DNA from 4 places in the Salinispora sp. CH2A1_6 genome. Region 2 is predicted to be linked to each of the others. Evidence: riboswitches for the same ligand, from Rfam matches in the RefSeq annotation. Region 2 holds a riboswitch; each other region holds the start of a gene.
What was found. A riboswitch is a leader RNA that binds a small molecule or an ion and turns the genes downstream of it on or off. The one in region 2 is predicted to bind cobalamin.
Positions count from the first base shown of each region.

Region 1 (4,860 bases), on a different contig from region 2:
GCGGTGGCGAGTCTCCCCAGCAGCCAGGCATAGACCTGTTGGATGCTGTCTGAGTTGCGTTGCAGCAGGTACGTCTGGCCGGCGGAGAGGAAGGCGGAGACCGCCACCCCGGCCAGGATCAGGGTCGCCGGTGATCGGCTTCGGCCACCGGCGGAGCCGAGCAGGTAGGTCAACGTGACCGCGCCGATCGCGCCGACGAACGCGGCCAGCGGGACGGTGACCGGCAGCCCGGTGAGCGCCCCGCCGACGCCGCCAGCGGTGATCACCACGGTGACCGCGAACCCGGCGCCGGCCGCGACCCCGAGCAGGTACGGGTCGGCCAGCGGGTTGCGGAAGACGCCCTGGTAGGCGCCGCCGGCCAGGGCGAGTAACCCGCCGACGAGCAGGCCGAGTACGGCCCGGGGCAGGCGCAGCTCGGTGACGATGGCGATCTCCCGCTCGGTGAGCCCACTGTCGAGGCCGACCCCGGGGAGAAGGTTCAGCAGCTCGACCGCGACGCTGCCGGGCGGCAGGCTGACCGGGCCCAGGGAGACGCCCGCCACCAGGGCGGCCAGGACCGCGGCCAGCCCGGCGACGAGCCAGCCGGGCCGCAGCCCGGCTGGCTGAGCCACGTCCGGCCGCCCCTCCGGCTGGCCGGAGGGGCGCTGGGTTACCACCTGCCGCATGAGAAGGCCTTACTACCGCCGCCGGTCCAGCGTCACGCGGGGACCTTGGCGGTCGCCTCGATGATGGTGCGGAGCAGGTCAACGACGCGCGGGCCCCACCGGGAGGCGATGTCGTCGTCGAGCGCGACGACGTGGTTCTCCTGCACGGCGGTGATCGTCGCCCAGCCGGGTCGGGCCTGGACCGACGCGACGCTCTGCTGGCAGCACTTGGTGTCGGCGAGGAAGACGAAGTCCGGGTTGGCCTTGACGATGACCTCCTCGGAGAGCTGCGGGTAACCGCCGCTCGCGCCGTCCGCGTCGGCCGGGTCGGCGATGTTCTCGAGCCCGGCGAGCGCGTAGAGCGAGCCGATGAAGGTCTTGCTGGTGGCGGTGTACAGCTCGGGGCTGAGCTCGTGGAAGTAGGTCAGCTTCTCCGCCCGCTGGGGCAGGTCGGCGACCAACTCCGCGATGTCGTCCCGCATCTGGCTGACCACGTCGGCGGCCTCGGCGGGGTGCCCGGTCAGCGCGCCCACCTCGGTGAGCTGCCGATAGGTGTCGTCCAGCGTGACCGCCGCCGGGGTGAGGAAGACCGGGATCCTCAGCGTGGTGAGCTGGTCCACGATCTTGTTCTGGTCGTTGGCGAGCAGCACCAGGTCGGGGTTGTGGGCGGCGATCGCCTCGGCGTTCGGCTGGAAGCCGGAGAGATCGGTCTGCGGCGCCTCCGCCGGATGGTTGGAGTTGTCGTCGACCGCGACGACCTGCGGCCCCGCCCCGATCGCGAAGAGCATCTCGGTGGCGGTCGGCGACAGCGAGACGATCTTCTCCGGCTGCTCGTCCAGCGTCAGCGAGCCGACGGTCACCGGGAAGGTCGCGGCGCTGGACGCGCCGTCGTCGGCTGCGGGGGAGTCGGTGGTGTTCTCGGCGCAGCCGCCGAGTGCGAGCGCGGCCACCGCGAGGGCCGCGGTGAAGAACCGGGGGGTACGTCTGGACATCGGGCCTCCTGTCGGTCGAGGAGTTGGTGCTTCGCCGACAGGGACCGAGGTGCCCGTCCACGAGGCGCCCTTCCTCGAGAGCGCGTATCGCGACCGACCGCAGGCGACCTGACTCGTCCCCGGGACACGCCCGGGGCATCACAGTTGCGGGACAGTGCCGGTTTCGCACCGGCTTCGCTGCGGGATGGTCGGTAGCACCGTAGCGCACGGTCGGGCCGGAGCCCGGCGTTGGCCGCAGACGTGTGACGAGGTGGGGTGGGGGCCCCGGGACAGGGCCCCCACCTGGACTCAGGAAACGGTGATGGTGACGTTGTCGACGGCTGCCTCGACGAGGCTCCCGCCGGCGGCGTCCGCCGCCGCCACCTGGATCTGGACCGACTGGCCGGCGTACGGCGTCAGGTCGAGGTTGGCCACCGACCAGGAGGCGCTGCGGTTGGTCGCCGCCCCCGCCTGGTTGAGCAGGGTGGTGGTGCCGCCGCTGTGCACGACGCTGACCCGGAAGTAGTCGGCCGAGGAGGCGTTCGAGTAGTGCGCCAGGTACCAGGCCAACGAGAGGGTCAGCGTGCCGCTCGACGGCAGGGCCACCGCCGGGGAGCGGGCGCTGGTCACGCCGCCGTCGATGTCGTGGGTGCCCGCCGAGGAGCCGGCGAGCCGGCCGGTGACCAGGTCGTTGCCGCCCGCGTACGGGGTGAGCTGCTTGGCGCCGGAGTAGCTGGTCGCCTGGGCGGCACCCCGCTCCCACTCACCGGTGGTGGCGGTGTCGGTGCCGTTAGGGTTGATCGTCCAGCCGGTCGCGGTCTCGAAGGTGTCCGCCCAGACCGTCTCCCCGCCGCCACCGCCGCAGTACTGGTCCTCCTTGCCGATCGCCCGGTACGGGCAGTCGGCGTACTCGGAGAGGAGCAGCACCGCTTCGCGGTTGCGGGCGGTCTCCGCCGGGATGACCTCATCGGGTGGGTAGAAGCCGCCGCCCGCGGCGGAGCCGGGGTACAGCTCGAAGGTGTACGCCCAGATCCCGTGCGCCCCCCACATCCAGTCGATGCTGCTGCCATCGGTGATGTAGAGGTCGCTGGACTGCTGCGGGGTGTAGCCGTTGGTGGCCGCCATCTCCCCGCCGATGGTGGCGAAGGTGTTGTACTGGTCGGCCGTCATTCCCGGGGCGGTGTTGCTGTACGTGTAGCCGAATGGCCAGAGCACCAGTTCGGAGTAGGTGTGAAAGTCGATGTTGGCCTTGATCTGCTGGACTCCGCCCACGACCCGGCTGTCCACGAAGTCGCGCACCGCATCAGTCTCCGGGGCGGAGAAGGGCGACGGGCCCCGGTAGGTGTTCGACGAGGGGGAGCCGGAGGAGCCGCCGCAGCAGCCCCAGAGGTAGTCCCAGTTGCGGTTCAGGTCGGTGCCGACCCAGGACGAGCCGCTGTTCGGCTGCCGGTTCTTGCGCCACGACCGGTACGAGCCGGTGGCGATGTCGTACTCGCTGCCGTCCGGGTTCACGGTCGGGACGATCCACAGCTCCCGGCTGTTGACCACATTGGTGACCCGGGAGTTACTGCCGTAGTTGTCGGTGAAGAGGTTGAGCAGGTAGATCGCCATCTCCACGGTGAGGTGCTCCCGGGCGTGCTGCTGGGAGTTGAAGAGAATCTCCGGTTCGTCCTCGTCGGTCCCGACGTTGTCGGAGATCTTCACCGCCATCAGGTCCCGGCCCTCGTACGAGGTGCCGATGCTGATCTTCCGCGCGATGCTGGGGTGGTCCGCCACCACCTGGTTCACCACCGCCGTCAGCTCGGCGTAGTTGTGGTAGTCGGAGTCGGCGGGCGGAAAGTCGAAGGTGCCGACTTCCCCGTGGTCGTGATCGTGGTCGGTGAGCGTTACCGGAACCTCCTCCAGCTCGAAGCCCAGCCGCGTGATCGCGGCGGCCTCGGCGGCGGTGGCGGAGACGTGCAGGACGCCGTGCTCGGAGTAGTCGATCGCGGCGCCGGTGCTGGCCACCGCGCTGCGGTCGGTCAGGGTACGCGGGCCGAGCACCCGGTACTGGACGGCGGCCGACTCACCGGTGGGGTCTGGCGTGGTGTTCGCGGAGACCGGTGCTGCGGCAAAGGTGAGCAGGCCGAACCCCGCGGCGACGACGAGCGCGAGGCGGCGGCGAAGGGTGGGGGTGCGGAAGGCCATAGACAACCTCCTGATGAGCGCGGGAAAGCTTTCCCGCCTGGTACCGCACACTCCACCACTCAGCGCATGGTCATATCAATATTCTTACATCTATAAATTAGGCAATGATCCCGCCGGTACCGCGTTCTTGCTGCCTGGAGGCCCCGCCGCCGAAGCCGGGACATCCCGGCCCGACGGGCCCGCCACGTCGATCCCGGCGACGGCCCGAGTTTCCCGGCCAGAGATCAGGACTTCGGCGCGTCGCCGCCCGGCTCCGTCGCATCCGTCCCCGCGTCGTCCTCGCCGGCCAGCGCGGAACGCAGCCGCTCCTTCTCCGCGCGCCGCCGCTCGGTGGCGGCGGCCATCTCCTCGGCCATCTCCTCCCGCCACGGCCGCAGCAGGAAGAAGGAGAGCGCCGCCGAGAAGATCAACGCCACCATCAGCTTGATGAAGAGATTCAACTCCACGAACCACAGGGCCGCCAGCACGACGACAAACAGTCCGATCCGGCCCAGCGTGTACTTGACCGCCGCGCTCATCTCCGTACTCCGTTCTCCGCCGTCAGCGGGCGGCCTCAGCCCGTCCTCCGGGCGAGCCACCGCACGCCGTGGAACCACACCACCGCGTACCCCACGGTGAAGGTCGCCGCACCCAACCCGCCGGAGAACACCGGCGGCAGGTCAACGGTGAAACCGGCCACCACCAGACCGAGGGTCAGCCCCACGGCCCCGGCCGCCAGGCCCGCCACCACCCGGGCGGCACCGAACCCCCAGGCACGGAAGTCATCCCAGTAGAGCCAGGCCGGCAGGATCACCGCCAACCACCCGTTGGCCTGGCCGAAATCCCCCGAACCGAGCGAGGTGACGCCCCAGTCCAGTGCCACCAGCGCGAGCACCCCGATAACCCAGCCGGCCAGGCTCACCCCGAGCAGGTCCCCCAGGGTCAACACGCGCCCCTCGGAATCTCGCCGGGGAATTCTGTTGCGCTGCTCGGTCATAGCCCTACGAGGGTACGCGAACCGCCAACCAGCACGATCAGGCCCACACCTGCTGCGGCTGGGCGCGACGCTCGGCGAGCGA
Region 1 is NZ_JBXEDG010000016.1:53,932-58,791, reverse strand. Features, by position in the region: gene AC1UKG_RS21160 (iron ABC transporter permease) at 1-665, opposite strand, end outside; gene AC1UKG_RS21155 (ABC transporter substrate-binding protein) at 698-1,636, opposite strand; cobalamin riboswitch at 1,718-1,841, opposite strand; gene AC1UKG_RS21150 (M14 family metallopeptidase) at 1,925-3,802, opposite strand; gene AC1UKG_RS21145 (DUF4229 domain-containing protein) at 4,027-4,320, opposite strand; gene AC1UKG_RS21140 (hypothetical protein) at 4,356-4,778, opposite strand; gene mqnE (aminofutalosine synthase MqnE) at 4,816-4,860, opposite strand, start outside.
Region 1: it holds a riboswitch for cobalamin, as region 2 does, so the genes downstream of both, AC1UKG_RS21155 (ABC transporter substrate-binding protein) here and cobN (cobaltochelatase subunit CobN) in region 2, are expected to answer to the same signal.

Region 2 (4,860 bases):
GCTCGTCGGTGGTGCGCTCCAGCCGCGGCACCAGTTCGGTGGCGGCGAAGCGCAGCACCGCGGCGGCCTCCGGAATCGCCCGACCGGTGACCTCGGAGACGACCTCCTCCGTCCGGTCGGAGGGCCAGCCGAGCGTCTCCATTCCCAGAGCGAGACGCCGGGCCACACCCTCGATCAGATCGACGGCGTCGGCGGCGGTGCTGGCGGGCCCGTCGGCCGCCTCGGCCAACGGGGCCGGCACCCGCACCCGGGCTCCGGGCGCGGCGAGCAACGCGGACTCGTCCAGGCCGTAGCTGGCGGCGAGAGCCTGCCGCAGGCCGGGCAGGGCCCGGGTCCCGCCCCACACCTGTGGGGCGCGCAGCACGGCGAGCACCAGGTTGACCCGCGCCTCGCCGACGGGTGCTTCGGCCAGCACGTGCAGGCCGTCGCGGATCTGCACGTCCTTGACCTCGCAGAGGTAACCGTCGAGGTGCAACACGAAGTCGTCGAAGTCGTCGGCGGCCGGCATCTCCGACTGGTGCAGGTCGTGGTGCAGCTCCGCGGTACGCACCAGCTCCCAGATCTGTCCCCGGACGACGGGCACCTTCGCCGGGTCGAGCGCCTGCACGGTGGCGTACTCGTCGAGTAGCTGCTCCAGCTTCGCCAGGTCCCCGTACGTCTCGGCGCGGGCCATCGGCGGCACCAGGTGGTCGACGACGACCGCGTGTGCGCGGCGCTTGGCCTGCGTCCCCTCTCCCGGGTCGTTGACGATGAACGGGTACACCAGCGGCAGGTCGCCGAGGACCGCGTCCGGGGCGCAGTCGGCGGCCAGTCCGAGGCCCTTGCCCGGTAGCCACTCCAGGGTGCCGTGCTTGCCCAGGTGCACCACGGCATCCGCGCCGAAGCCGCCCGTCGCGGCGGGGGCGGCGAGCCACCGGTACGCGGCCAGGTAGTGGTGACTCGGGGGCAGGTCCGGATCGTGGTAGATGGCGATCGGGTTCTCCCCGAAGCCGCGGGGCGGCTGGATCAGCAGGACCACGTTGCCGAACTGCAGGCCGGCCAGGACGAGGTCGCCGCCGTCGGTGTACAGCTCGCCCGGCGGCTCCCCCCAGTGCCTGACCAGGTCGGCGCGCAATTGCGCCGGCACCTGGTCGAACCACCGCCGGTACGTCTCCCGCGGCACCCGCGCGCTGGCGGCGGCGAGCTGCTCGGGGGTGAGCCACTCGACGTCGTGGCCGCCGGCGGCGATGAGCGCGTGGATGAGGGCGTCCCCGTCGTCCGGGACCGGCGCCGCGCCGAGGTCGTAGCCGGCGGCGGCGAGCGCGGCGAGTAGCCGCACCGCGCTGGCCGGGGTGTCCAGGCCAACGGCGTTGCCGACCCGGGAGTGCTTCGTCGGATACGAGCTGAGCACCACCGCCACCCGTTTGTCGCCGTTCGGCAGGTGCCGCAGCCGGGCGTGCCGGACGGCGATTCCGGCCACCCGGGCGGCGCGCTCCGGCTCTGGCGCATAGACCGACAGCCCGTCGGCGTCGAGCTGTTTGAACGAGAACGGCACGGAGACGATCCGCCCGTCGAACTCGGGGATCGCCACCTGCATCGCCGCGTCCAACGGGGACAGTCCGGCGTCGCTGTCGGCCCACTGCTCCCGCGTGCTGGTGAGGCAGAGCGCCTGGATGACCGGCAGGTCGAGGGCGGCGAGCGCACCCACGTCCCAGGCGTCCTCGTCGCCCCCGCCGGCCGCGTCGGCGGCCACGGTGCCCCCGGCGGCGAGCACGGTGACCAGCAGCGCGTCGCAGCGGGCGAAGAGTTCCAGTGGGCCCGCGCCGGCGGTCAGCCCGCGCAGCGAGCCGCAGAAGATCGGCACCGCGTTGCCCCCCGCGGTCTCCACGGCGTCGGCGAGCGTGTCCACGAAGGCCGTGTTGCCGGCGAGCGCGTGCGCCCGGTAGAAGACGATGCCGACGGTCGGCCGGTCTGGGCTGATCGACCGTTCCCCGTGCGTCCCGTACGCCGGGGTCGGTGCGGGGGGCGCGAACCCCTCCCCGGTGAGCAGCACCGTGTCGGAGAGGAACCGGGCCAGCTGCGCCAGGTTCTCCGGGCCCCCCTCGACCAGGTAGGACAGGGCTTGGGTGGTGACACCGGAGGGCACGGTGGAGGCGGCGGTCAGCTCGGCGTCGGGGACGCTCTCCCCGCCCAGCACCACCGTCGGCACGTCCGAGGCGAGGACCGCGGCCAATCCGTCCGGCCACGCGGCCCGGCCGCCGAGCAGGCGTACGACGGCCAGGTCCACGCCGTCGAGCAGTTCCGGTACGCCGTCAACGGCGACCCGGGTCGGGTTGGCCAGGCGATAGTCGGCCCCGCTCGCCCGCGCGGCGAGCAGGTCGGTGTCGGCGGTGGAGAGCAGCAGAATGCGCACGGCAAACTCCGGAGAGTGACGCCCGCGCGGAGGTGCGGGCGATCAGCGGAATGGGAGACGATTCGGCTTCACGGGCGCCGCCTCGGGCCACCCGACCGGGCGGCCGACTGGGCGCGCGTCAGGCAGCGATCAACCGCGGGCAGCGGGGCGAAGAGCGACGGCACCAATCACGGCAGTGGGGCCACTCTCGACAGCGGGCCCCATCACGGCAGCGGGCCCCATCACGGCAGGGGGCCCCATCGCGGCAGCGCCGGGCCGCGGACCGATCGCGGGCACACCGCCACCCGCCAGGTTGATACGACATCTGTCGATGAATGGGATGCTATGTGCATCGGGTCCTCCTCGGGTATCCACGCCCTGGGGTGCGCCGACGGCCGAAGTATCCTGGCTCCCGGATCGACGCTCACCCCCGGCCTTCCAACCGCGCGACGCACGGTCGTGGCTCCACAAGGAGGATCGCTCCCCGGTGACAGTGGCGGGACCGCGCCGGATTCACACCGGCTTCCTTCACTGCCGTCCGGCCGCGAACTCTGCCACACCGCTACGTCCCGGTCAACGCAACCGAGGTGCGACCAGAGGTCAACCGGTCCCGGAGCCATGGCCCCGGGCGCGGCGACTACCGAAGGCGCCGCTCCGGGTGGGCCCGGTTCCAGGCACGCATCCGCTCCGGATAGCCCATCTTGGCCGCTTCGTACAACGGCAGGGCCAGCCGGCGGGCAAGCTCCGCGGCAACCCGTGGCGACCTGGTACGGCGGCGAATCCACTCACCGTCGTGCGCGATCGCCACCACCGTCGTGTCCGTCGCCGTCGTCTCCGGCTCCAGGTAGAACTCGACTCCGGTTCGGCTGGCGACGAACTGCTCCAGCGCCACCAGGTCCGCACGGTTACCCTCCCGGTCGAGCTTGGTCGGCACCCCGTCAGACCCCCAGGTACGCGACCGCTTCCGACTGAACCAGCCCATGCCGCTCCTCCTTGCGTCTCCGGTGCCGCCGGCCTCCAGTGCACCACCCTTGGCTGAGCGCCGGCTGTACACCCCCTGACGCCGAGCTGAGGGTGCGCCGCCAGCGGGTGTGGCCAGGTCCGCAGGGCCGGCCGGCTCAGCGCGCCGGGGGCGGGAGTGAGGCATGCGTCACCGCGAGCACGAGCCGGTCCCAGGAGTCGTTCAGACTGCGGCCGGTGAGCTCGGTGAGCCGGCGGAGCCGATGGCGCATGGTCTGCGGGTGCAGTCCGATCGCGGCCGCGGCCTCGATCGCCGACCCGTGGGTGAGGTACGCGTGCAGCCCTTCGCGCAGGTGGGCGTTGGCGGGGGTGAGCACCGGCCCGAGGACCGCGGCGTGCAGTGCGGCACGGTCAACGGGGGGCGCGCCGTGCAGTACCGCGACGGTGAGCGCGTCGCCGCGGTCGAGGAGGGTCCGGCGGGCGAACGCCGCCACGGGTGCATGCTCGAGCGCGGCTACCGCAGCCCGGTAGTCCTGCGGCAGGGTCGCCGGGGAAGCGCCACTGATCAAGCAGGCCCGCCAACCGCCGGCGGCCACGGCCGCCGCGACCGCGGACTGATCGTGCTCGTCCGGGAGCAGCAAGACGCCCGCGCCGGCCCGCACCGTGCTCAGCAGCGCACCGGTACTCAAGTCGACCGGGCCGTGGTCCGCGCCGACGGCTGGCGACGCAACGAGCGCGGCGACGCGGGCCGGGTGGGTCTCCGGACTCGTCGGGTCGCCGACGGCGAGGAGGAGGCCGAAGCTGGCGGGAACACGGACGTTGAGCTGCTCGGTACGGTCGGCGAGGGCCCCGGCTGAGGTCTGGCGACCGGCGAGCAGATCGTGCAGGAACTCGTCGATCAGTCGACGCCGGTCGGTGACCAACTCGGCGGCCTTGTGCTGGTAGCCGTTGGCCAGCGCCTCGGACAGCTCGTCGAGCGCGGCGACGAGGGCCTGCACCAGCGCGGCGAGGTCGGCGACGGTCAGCCCGGGCGGGGCGTGCTCGGCGACAGCGTCGGTGATGATGGCCGCCGCGACCCGATAGGCACGCAGCACCGCCAGCAGTGGTCGACCGTCGGTGGCACGGGTGGCACCGATGCCCCGAAAGCGGCCGATGTCCCGGACGGTCAGCCGAGTGCCATCCACCCACATCTCGGTGAGCCGGGTGACGGCCCACTGGGCGATGGCCGTAACCTCCCGCAGTTGGGTGTCGCTGAGTTCGCGGTAGATCGGGACCTGGTCAACGACCGCGCCGACCATCTCGTCCACGAGGGTCGAGCTACGCTCGGTGAGCATTCGATGCACGACCAGGCGTTCCGCGAGGCCCACCCCGGTCACCGCCCCTCGCACTGCCAGCCGGCACGACCTCCCCGGACCGCGCGGATTGACAATACTCATGCTCACCTGGCGCGGAAGTGGTGGCGTCGCCCGGTTGGCTGCGGCACGGTGGGGCAACCCCCGGCGCCGCCCCGCTCCCGCGAGCGGCCCGGA
Region 2 is NZ_JBXEDG010000003.1:518,734-523,593, reverse strand. Features, by position in the region: gene cobN (cobaltochelatase subunit CobN) at 1-2,392, opposite strand, end outside; cobalamin riboswitch at 2,770-2,900, opposite strand; gene AC1UKG_RS07245 (hypothetical protein) at 3,009-3,353, opposite strand; gene AC1UKG_RS07240 (PucR family transcriptional regulator) at 3,490-4,698, opposite strand.

Region 3 (4,860 bases), on a different contig from region 2:
CTTCTCCTCTGGCACATAGGTGTCCAGCAGGTTCAGATAAAACTGGACGTGCACCGCCTCCTCGAAGAGCTGCCGGGACAGGTAGAGCCGGCCCTCCGGGGAGTTGACGTGCTGGTAGAGGTTGAGCACCAGGTTGTTGGCGACGATCGTGTCGCCGGTGGCGAAGAACGCGACCAGCCGGGACACCAGGTGCCGCTCGGCCGGGGAGAGCTTCGCCAGGTCGGCGAGGTCGGAGTGCAGGTCCACCTCCTCCACCGTCCAGGTGTTCTTGATCGCCTCCTTGAACCGGTCGAAAAAGTGCGGGTACCGCATCGGGCGCAGGGTCAGGTCCATGCCAGGGTCAAGCAGCAGCTGCCGCTCGCCAACGGCTTCGGCGGTACGGGCCTCGGCGGTCGCGGTACGGGTCTCGGCGTCGGTGGTCATTGGCATGCCTCGCAGCTTTCGGGGTTTTCCAGGGAGCAGGCCAGCGCCTCGGCGTCGGCCCCGGCGGAGCTCGACGGGGTCGGGGTGACGGCGACGGTGGCCTGCTGGATCCGCGTCGCGGGACGGGACCGCAGGTAGTAGGTGGTCTTCAGCCCGGACTTCCAGGCGTACAGGTACATCGAGGAGAGCTTGCCGATCGTCGGCGCGGCCAGGAACAGGTTCAGCGACTGCGACTGGTCGATGTACGGGGCGCGGGCCGCCGCCAGGTCGATCAGCGCCCGCTGCGGAAGCTCCCACGCCGTCCGGAACAGTTCCCGCACCTCGGCGGGGAGCTCGGCGATGCCCTGCACCGACCCCTCCGCCCGCTTGATCTCGTCCCGGATCGGGGCCGTCCACAACCCGCGCGCCTTCAGCTCACCGACCAGGTACGTGTTGACCTGCAGGAACTCACCGGACATGGTTTCGCGCTTGAACAGGTTGGACACCTGCGGCTCGATGCACTCGTAACAGCCGGCGATCGAGGCGATCGTCGCGGTCGGGGCGATCGCCACCAACAGCGAGTTCCGCAGACCGTGCTCCGCGACCCGAGCCTTCAGCTCGACCCACCGCTTCGGCTGCGCCGGCTCGACCCCCCACAGCTCCGGGTGCAGCTCGCCCCGGGCGGCGCGGGTCTCGGCGTACGCGGGATGCGGGCCGAACCGCTCGGCGAGCCCGGCGGAGGCCTCCAGGGCGGTCAGGAAGATCTCCTCCTGCACCCGGGTGGACAGCTCCCGCGCCTCGGCCGAGTCGAACGGCAGCCGCAGCGTGAAGAAGGCGTCCTGCAGCCCCATCAGCCCGAGCCCGACCGGCCGCCAACGCGGGTTGGAGGCCGCCGCCTGCTCGGCCGGGTAGTAGTTGATGTCGATCACGCGGTCGAGGAAGACCATCGCGGTACGAACGGTCTCCCGCAGCTTCGCCCAGTCCACCCCGTCGGTGCTGACGTGGGCGCCCAGGTTGACCGAGCCCAGGTTGCAGACCGCGGTCTCGGCGTCGTTGTTGACCTCAAGGATCTCGGTGCAGAGATTCGACAGGTGAATCGTGTTGCCGGGCTCCCCGGTCTGGTTGGACAGCGCATTCGCGCGGTCCTTGAAGGTCATCCACCCGTTGCCGGTCTGCGCCAGGGTGCGCATCATCCGCCCGTACAGGTCCCGGGCCTTGACCGTACGGACCGCCTTCTTCTCCGCTACCCGGTAGGCGGCGTCGAACTCCGCGCCGTACAGGTCGGGCAACTCCGGGGCGTCGGACGGGTCGACCAGCGACCAGTCGCCGTCCGCCTCGACCCGGCGCATGAACTCGTCCGGCAGCCAGTTGGCCAGGTTCAGGTTGTGCGTACGCCGGGCGTCCTCGCCGGTGTTGTCCCGCAGCTCCAGGAACTCCTCGATATCGGGGTGCCAGGGCTCCAGGTAGACGCAGGCCGCGCCCTTGCGCCGGCCGCCCTGGTTGACCGCGGCGACACCGGCGTCGAGGGTCTTCAGGAACGGCACGATGCCGTTCGACCGGCCGTTCGTCCCCCGGATCAGCGCGCCCCGGCCGCGCACCCGCGACCAGGCGATGCCGATGCCGCCGGAGAACTTCGACAGCTTCGCGACCTGGTGGTACCGCTGGTAGATGGAGTCCAGCTCGTCGCGGGGCGAGTCGACCAGGAAACACGACGACATCTGGGTGTGCCGGGTGCCGGAGTTGAACAACGTCGGTGAGCTGGGCAGGTACGCCAGCGACGACATCAGCCGGTAGAACCCGATCGCCTCGGCCGGCGTCCGCGACAGCCCGCAGGCCACCCGCAGCAGCCAGTACTGCGGGGTCTCCACCACCAGCCGCGACTGCGGGTGCCGCAGCAGGTAGCGGTCCGCGACCGTGCGCAGCCCGAAGTACTCGAACCGCAGGTCACCGGCGGGGTCCACCGCATCGTCCAGCTTGCGGGCGTTGCGGGACACGAAGGCGGCGGTGTCGTCGCTGATCAGCCCGAGGTCGTGGGCGTACCGGATGGACTGGCTGAAGCTCGCGACCTGCTGCCCCCGGACCTCCTTGTCCACATAGGCGGCCAGCAGTCGTGCCGCCAGTTTCGAATACTGCGGCTCCTCGCCGATCAGCTCCGCCGCCGTCTGGATCGACAGTCGGTCCAGCTCGGCCGTGGTCGCCCCGTCGTACAGGCCGCTGATCGTCTTGGTCGCCACCCGCAGCGGGTCCACCTCGTTCAGGTCGCCGACCCACCGCTCCACCGCGCGGACGATCTTGTTGACGTCCACCGGCTCGGTGTCGCCGTTGCGCTTGCGGACCTCCATCACCTGCCGCCGCTGCTGCTGCGCCGCACCGGCCGGACCGTCCGTGGCGCGTTCCCGCGTCGTCGTCATCTCCCCCTCCTCCACCTGCCGACACAGTCGACGAACGCGCAGGGGACACCACGATCATTCGCCCGGTGGCTGACCACACCGGGCGGCTGCGGGTGTCGGCCGTCCCGCGCGGCCGCCAACCGCCGCACGCGACGCGTGCGGCGCGCTGGCAGGTCTTCGGACTCGCGGGCACGCCCGGGGGACCCGGTCGCCTACCGGCCGTCGCTTCCCAGGCTTCGATCAGCCCAGTGCGTGATGACGGCTTTCGTTCCCACTCACCGCTGCGGGGCAGTCCCGGACTTCCACCGGGTTCCCTCTTGCCTCGGCCGCTCCCGGTGGGAGCGCCGAACCAGCTGCGGGAGACACCATATATGCCTCCCCCATCCGGCATGCAACACCAGATGTCGTGTCGGCGTGTCAGCGGCTGAGAAACTGCCCCAGGGCGCGCACCCAGGCGTCCCGGTCTTCCAGGTGGACGTCGTGCCCGGCGCCGGCAACAACCACCTGCTCGACATCCGGACGCAGGGACACCATGCGCCGCACCTCGGCGGCGGGAATGATCCCGTGCTCGCCAAACACCAGCAGGGTGGGGGCCTGCACCCGCTGCCACTCGTCCCAGCAGGCCCGGTCGGCGACGGCCGCGATGGCATCCCGCATCACCGCCGCCTCGAATCGCGGCCAGAGCCCGTCCGGGCGCCGGTCCAGGTCCCGCAGCCAGGCCTGGGCCACCGGGGTGTCGCCCAGAAACTCGGCGGCCTGGCGACCATCGGCGAACGGCACCGGCCACGAGGCGAAGAAGGCGCCCAGCTCGGCCGGGTAGTCCCCCCGCTCCTCGCGGCCCCCGACCCCGCCCTCCAGCAGCACCAGCCGACGCACCAGCTCGGGATACACGGCGGCGAAGAGCAGCGCGGTGTGCCCACCCATCGACTGACCCACGACCGTCACCGGTGCACCGTCAGCGAGCTCCGCGACGACGGCAAGCACATCCTCGACGTACGCCCGGCGGGAGAGGTCCTGCGGCCGCCGGGTCGAGTGGCCGTGCCCGCGCTGATCCACCACGACCACGCGGTGCTCCGGTAGCAGCGCCTCCGCCGTCGGCACCAACTCCGCCGCGCTGCCCGCCAGCCCGTGCAACAGCACGACCACCTCGTCGCCGGAGCCGCCAACGAGGCAGGACAGCGCCACTCCGTCCCGATGGACCGTCACCCGCTGCACCGTACGAACTCCCTCACCCTGGCGACCCGGAAAGCGCCGTTACCCTACTCAGGCCTGCCGTTGGTTCTCAATGGACTTCAGCAGGGCGTGATGCGTCCGCTCGTCGGCAGCCACGACCAGACCGCCCAGACCGGAGTGGGGTGGCCGTCCGTCGAGTCCGGAGACCACGCAACCCGCCGCCGCACAGAGGGCGATCCCGGCGGCGAAGTGCACACTGTCCCGCAGCTGGTGGCCGTCGGTGACGTAGCCGGCACGACGGCCGGCGGCGACCCAGGTCACGGCCAGGGTGGTGGAGAGCACCCGGGGGCGAAACCGTGCGGTGAAGCCGGCATCGGTGAGGATCCGAGCGGCGTGGAAGGCCTCCCCGTTGGGAAACGGCGGATCCAGGTTGAGGTCCACCAGCGCGGAGTCGGCCGAGGGAACGAGCCGCTCGTCCGTACCGCCCCGACGGACGTGGGCGGCGGTGCCGTCGGTCCAGAACACCTCGTCGTTGAAGGGGTCAGCCGCGGCGGCCACCACTGGCTGCGTACCGGCCTGCAGCGCCACATTGACCGCGACCAGCATGCTGCGCACCGCGTAGTTCAAGGTCCCGCACAACGGGTCAACCAGCCACCGACGTCCGCTGCCACCGGTGCCGGTGCGCCCGCTCTCCTCCCCCACCAGGAGGTCATCCGGACGCGCCGCGCGGAGGATGTCCAGGATCGTCTTTTCCGCTGCGAGGTCGGCTGTGGTGGCGAAATCTCCGGCCCCCTTCGAAAACCGGGTCAGCGTAGCTCCATAGTGGGCGCGGACGACCGTAGCTCCCGCCGACGCCGCCTCGATCGCCAACGCCTGATCTGTGATCGACATACCC
Region 3 is NZ_JBXEDG010000012.1:317,593-322,452, forward strand. Features, by position in the region: gene AC1UKG_RS17025 (ribonucleotide-diphosphate reductase subunit beta) at 1-423, opposite strand, end outside; gene AC1UKG_RS17030 (ribonucleoside-diphosphate reductase subunit alpha) at 420-2,813, opposite strand; cobalamin riboswitch at 2,944-3,161, opposite strand; gene AC1UKG_RS17035 (alpha/beta fold hydrolase) at 3,210-4,007, opposite strand; gene AC1UKG_RS17040 (inositol monophosphatase family protein) at 4,056-4,856, opposite strand.
Region 3: it holds a riboswitch for cobalamin, as region 2 does, so the genes downstream of both, AC1UKG_RS17030 (ribonucleoside-diphosphate reductase subunit alpha) here and cobN (cobaltochelatase subunit CobN) in region 2, are expected to answer to the same signal.

Region 4 (4,860 bases), on a different contig from region 2:
GGCCACCGCGCCGCGGAGTGTCCGGCGGCTCAATTCGCCCGCCGACGGCCGAGAATGAGCAGCCCCACGCCCCCACCGAGCAGCAACACCGCGAGCAGCACGTAGCTGGTGATCGCGGCACCGGTGGTGGGCAGCCCACCCAGACTGGAGGTGGTCGGCGTCGGCGTCACCGGAGCGCTGCTGGTCGGCAGCGCGGTCGTGGCAGAGGGTGACTCCGACGGGACGGTCCCGGTGGCGCTCGGCGTCGGGCTGGCGGTGCCGGTCGGTGTCGGCGATCCGGTGGCGGTCGGCGAGGCGGTGGGTGACGCGGTCGGCGAGGCGGTGCCGGTCGGGGTGGGCTGCCCGGTCGGCGGTGGGTCGAGGCCGATCCGACCCAGCGGCACCTGGGCGAGCCCGAGCAGCGCCTGGGCGGTGGCCCGACGCCACCGGTCCCGGTCGGCGTCGGCGAGGCCGTCGGCGACGGCGTCGGCGAGCCCGTCGGCGTTGTAGGCGATGGCACCCGCCTCCGCGGCAGCCGCCCCGCCGTTCGCCGCGGTCAGTTGGAGCGCGGCCAGCGCCACCGCCGCCTCGGCGGCTGCCGGGTCCCGGCCGGCCGCCGCGAGCGCCTGCCCGGCCAGGCCGGTGCTGTTGGAGTTCTTCCCGGGGGTCGGTCCGGAGTCGTCGAACGATCCGTCGGCGTGCTGCTGGGATACCAGCCAGTCCGCGCCCGCGTCGGCCGCGTCGCCCGCGCCGGTGGCACCGGCCTCGGCGGCGCTGAGCAGCGCCTGCACGGCCATCGCGGTCGAGTCGACATCAAGGGTGGCGTCGGGCTCTTCGTCGCAGGACGGCGAGGGCTCGCCGGCGATGTCCGGGTAGAGGCGGAAGCCGCCCGCCGCGCACTGCTGTCGGATGAGGAAGTCCACCGCGTCCTGCGGGACGCCGCCGCTGCGGGTCAGGCCCAGCACGGCGAAGGACTGGTCGAAGGTGTTGCTGGGGTCTGCGCCGGTCTGCGGGGTGGTCCGGCTGGTGATCCGTCCCCGCTGGTGGTCGGTGTCCGCTCCGGCGAGCAGCGACAGGGTCTCGGTCCGTAGGTCGTAGCCGCCGAAGTCGGTGGGGTCGGCGTTGGCGGCGGAGGCGGCGTAGAGCAGCTTCGCGGTCGCCCCGCCGTCGGTGAAGCCCTCAATGCCCCAGTGGTCGTAGCTGTTGTAGGTGCGTACGTTCGCCGCGATCTGGGCGGTCGCCGCCTGCCGGGTCGACGGATCCACCCCGGTGGCGGAGAGCGCGAGGAGGCCGTCGATGGTCAGCCCCCAGTCCTCCGGGGCGAACGGGCCGGGCAGGACGCCGTCGGTGAACTCGTCGGCCAGCCAGGACGCGGCTGCGCGCGCCGCGGCGGCGTGGTCCGGGTCGGGAGCCGCCACCACGGTCAGCGGGGCGGCGGCTACCGCGGCGAGGGTGGTTGCCGCGGCCGCGCCGAGACCGGTGGCGAGGCGTCGGGACAGGGCCATGAGGGGGTGCCTTTCGTAGCGGAGTCGGTGAGCTCCGGCAAGCACCCCGGGGAACGAAGACCCCGCTCCGCGTGCTGCGGTGAGCGGGGTGGACGGACCTCGGCGGACCGGACTTCACCCTGTAGACCTCGACAGTGGAAGCCGCTCGTCCCGGGCGGGGCATTCCGGCTCGCGAAAGGGTTCTCTCGCTCACGGCTGCGGGTCAGCGCCGGCGTCGCACCGGCTTTCCCCCGCGCGGGACTTATGCAGTTGTGCCCCGGTGTGCACCGGGCGCCCGTCACCGTATCGCCCGGGCGCGCGACGATGCCAGTGCGTGCGACGACGCCAGGGCCGAGACGAGCGCCCGGATGCGCCACTGGTCACACCGCCGGGCGCGGTGGCTCAGGGGGCGGGGATGCTCGGCGGCTCGCTGGCGCCGTAGGACCAGCCCTCGACGCTGCCCGGGGCCGGGTCGTAGTTGAGCACGCCCTTGTCGCTGTATTCCCAGTCACCGCCCCGGGGCGCGTGCCAGTACGACCAGTATCCGCTGGCCTGCGGGGTGTCGATGCAGGGCTCGACATCCGGGGTGGGCAGGCCGCCGAGCCGGCAGACGAAGGCGGGTCCCCATCGGAGGGTGCCCTCGACGGCGAAGCCGGCGTCCTGGATGGCGGCCAGCCCGGTGTCCGGGTCGCCGGGGGCGCAGGCGACCTCGACGTCGCCACCGAACGCGGTGAAGTCGATCACGACGGTGACGCCCGTGGTGCCGGCACAGGCGTCGGCGCGTGCGGCCTGGGGGGCGGGCTCGACAGCGGCCAGGGCGATCCCGGCGACGGCGGCGGCCAGCAGGCCGGCGACGCGGGTGCGGACGGTGTTTCGGAGGTGGGACACGACCATCAGGAGTGCCTTTCCGCCCTGCGGTCGTCAGAACCCGGGCCGGCCGCTGTTGGTCAGCGTCGGGTCGGGGCCTCCGACCCGTGGGCCACGACGGGTGGGTAGAGGTGCGCGAGCGTGGCGGGTATTCGGGCTCGCCGTCGGGACGTATCCCGACGGCCTACCGTTGCGGGCCAGCGCCGGATTGTGACCGGACTTCCCCCGCACACACGCGTTGGTGGAGTTGTCGCGACAGTCTGAGTCGGTGTGAGCAGCGCTGTCAAACGGGCTGCGGTGGGCACGCCACGAAGCGCGAATCGGCCGATTCCGACCGCGCCACACCCGGTGGCGTCATTGACGCGGTGGACGTTGCGTGGTGTGCTCAGTACGTAACGGTAATGAAAACCATGATCATTGTCAGCTGAGGAGGATCATGTCTCTCACCGTGCCACCGGACCTGTTGCGCTCCGCCGAGTCGGGCCCCGTTGACGACGACGCCTTCGTCTCCTGCGTCCGCGACTCCCTGCCGTACGCCTGGCAGACCGTCAGCCGGGTGGCGGCGGAGTTGGCGTCCTCCGACGCCGAGTTCGCCGACAACGTCGTCCCGCCGCCGACCGAGGAGGAGCGGGGTCAGCTCCTGCGCGCGCTGGCCAGTGATGCCATCCGGTCCAGCCTCGAGCGTCACTTCGGCGTCAAGCTGGCCTTCCAGAACTGTCACCGGGTCGCGGCGTTCCGACACTCCGCAGTGGACTCGGAAACCTACCGCCGCTTCGTCTCCGTCCGCGGTCAGCTGCTCAACCAGTCTCCCGAGCTGCGCAACTGTTGATCCGGTTGCTGCCCGGCGGGCCGGCGGAGTGACCTACCTCCACTGGCCCGCCGGGCACCCCCGATCGGCCGCCGCCGCGCTCCTGGCTCGCCGAGGTCGACTGCTGGCGGGCTGCCCTTGCTGAGTCCGCGCCCCGGTGCCGCTAACTCGCCGGCCGCTCCGCGCTTCGACACCACGGCCCGCTGCAGCACAGCGGTCGTGCTCGGTACCGTCCCGGCTGGTCCGTCGGCGGTGTGCGCCACGAGGTAGCTGCGTTGGCCGAGATAATCATACGTGTGTTTATCGAAATGTACTCTCGTCGCGTCGGCTTCTTTGGTCCGCGCGGCGGCTACCCCCGTCGGCCAGCCGCGTCGATGACCCCGTAGACCACCTCACCCCCCGGGGCCTTCGTCGCAGCCCGACAGGCGCGGCGCTCGTCCGCGGCGAGACCGGTGGCTGGTGCATGACGTCGCCGATCGCGGTGCAGGCCGCACCCTCGCGCATCGTCGGCATCGCCGGCACCTGGGCAGCGGCGGGCTTGGCCATCGAGAGCGCACCCTCGGTGCGGCATCCACCCGTTCCACAAGATGGGCGTGGCCGGTCCGAATCTCAGGGAAAGGCTGGCCGTCCCCCCAAAGTCAGTGGCGGCGAGGAACTGCACACCGTAGGGGCGCCCCGAAAAGTTACCCTTTACCCGTATTAATCAATGAAAGGGATAATGGTGTCACCGCCGGTGTCGCGCCAGTTATGCTGTAGGTGGCGAAGATTCTGGTTGCGTTAGCCTCGGCTGGGTGCTGGTTGTCGCCATAGGGAAGGCTGGCGCTGCTTCGGGGCGCGTTCCAAAACGGAGATGAATGTCGCCCCCCTTGAGGTGCGGGCTGATCGTGTGAAACTATGTCGACACTAACTACGACGGGGGTCGAGTGGGCTGGAGTCGCCCCCGATTGGGGGAAGTTCACGTGAGTGTGACCAGATCGCCGGGTCGTATGATGCTGGCGGCCATTGCGGCTTTCGCTGTCGCCCTGGGTTTCCCGGGCGTTGCCCAAGCCGAAGTCACTGCCCAGCAAAATCAGGATGACGCCAGCGTCCAGTCACTTGACGTGTGGACGGAGTACTGGGAAGGCGCCAACCTGATCGGCATCGGTAAATTCAATGCCGACCCGGTCGACGAGATTCCGGGGGATTCGATCCAGGCGTGCGACTATTACCCCGACGGCTGGCGGGTTGAGGTTCGGATGGACATCAATCCCACCGGAACCTGGGAGACTGATCGGGTTGCTACGACCCACGGCCATGCATCCCCCTACTGCAGCCCGTGGGTTTCTGGAAACTTGGCGGAGGAGACTCCGGTATTGGTGAAGGTCTGTAAGGTTCTGGATGCCTCCGAGGAGCATTGCGAGGATCCTGTCCCTGGCTGGGCGTAGAAGGCCCACTGAAGGTATTTCCTTCACCTGGTAGTGCCTACTGCGGTGACCTTCGCTCCTTGGGTCACCGCAGTATTGGCCTGCGTCGTTCAGATTAGAAAAGAGTTTCTTCCCGCCCCATTGCCACGTCATTTTGTGGCGAAATACCAGGGTGTAGCACCGGGGCGTGGATGTGGCGCGACCGATCGCCGCCATCTGCTCGGCGTCCGCGTAGCCGCACCGTGCGAGCGCGGGATGGTCGCTCGGCGGTTTCCGTCGGTGGGGCGCAGCAGCTTCGAGGCTGGGACTGACTCCAACG
Region 4 is NZ_JBXEDG010000012.1:324,369-329,228, reverse strand. Features, by position in the region: gene AC1UKG_RS17075 (hypothetical protein) at 1-33, opposite strand, end outside; gene AC1UKG_RS17070 (prenyltransferase/squalene oxidase repeat-containing protein) at 30-1,484, opposite strand; cobalamin riboswitch at 1,642-1,714, opposite strand; gene AC1UKG_RS17065 (hypothetical protein) at 1,866-2,357, opposite strand; cobalamin riboswitch at 2,457-2,581, opposite strand; gene AC1UKG_RS17060 (SCO5389 family protein) at 2,767-3,159, shown strand; gene AC1UKG_RS17055 (hypothetical protein) at 4,098-4,562, shown strand.
Region 4: it holds a riboswitch for cobalamin, as region 2 does, so the genes downstream of both, AC1UKG_RS17065 (hypothetical protein) here and cobN (cobaltochelatase subunit CobN) in region 2, are expected to answer to the same signal.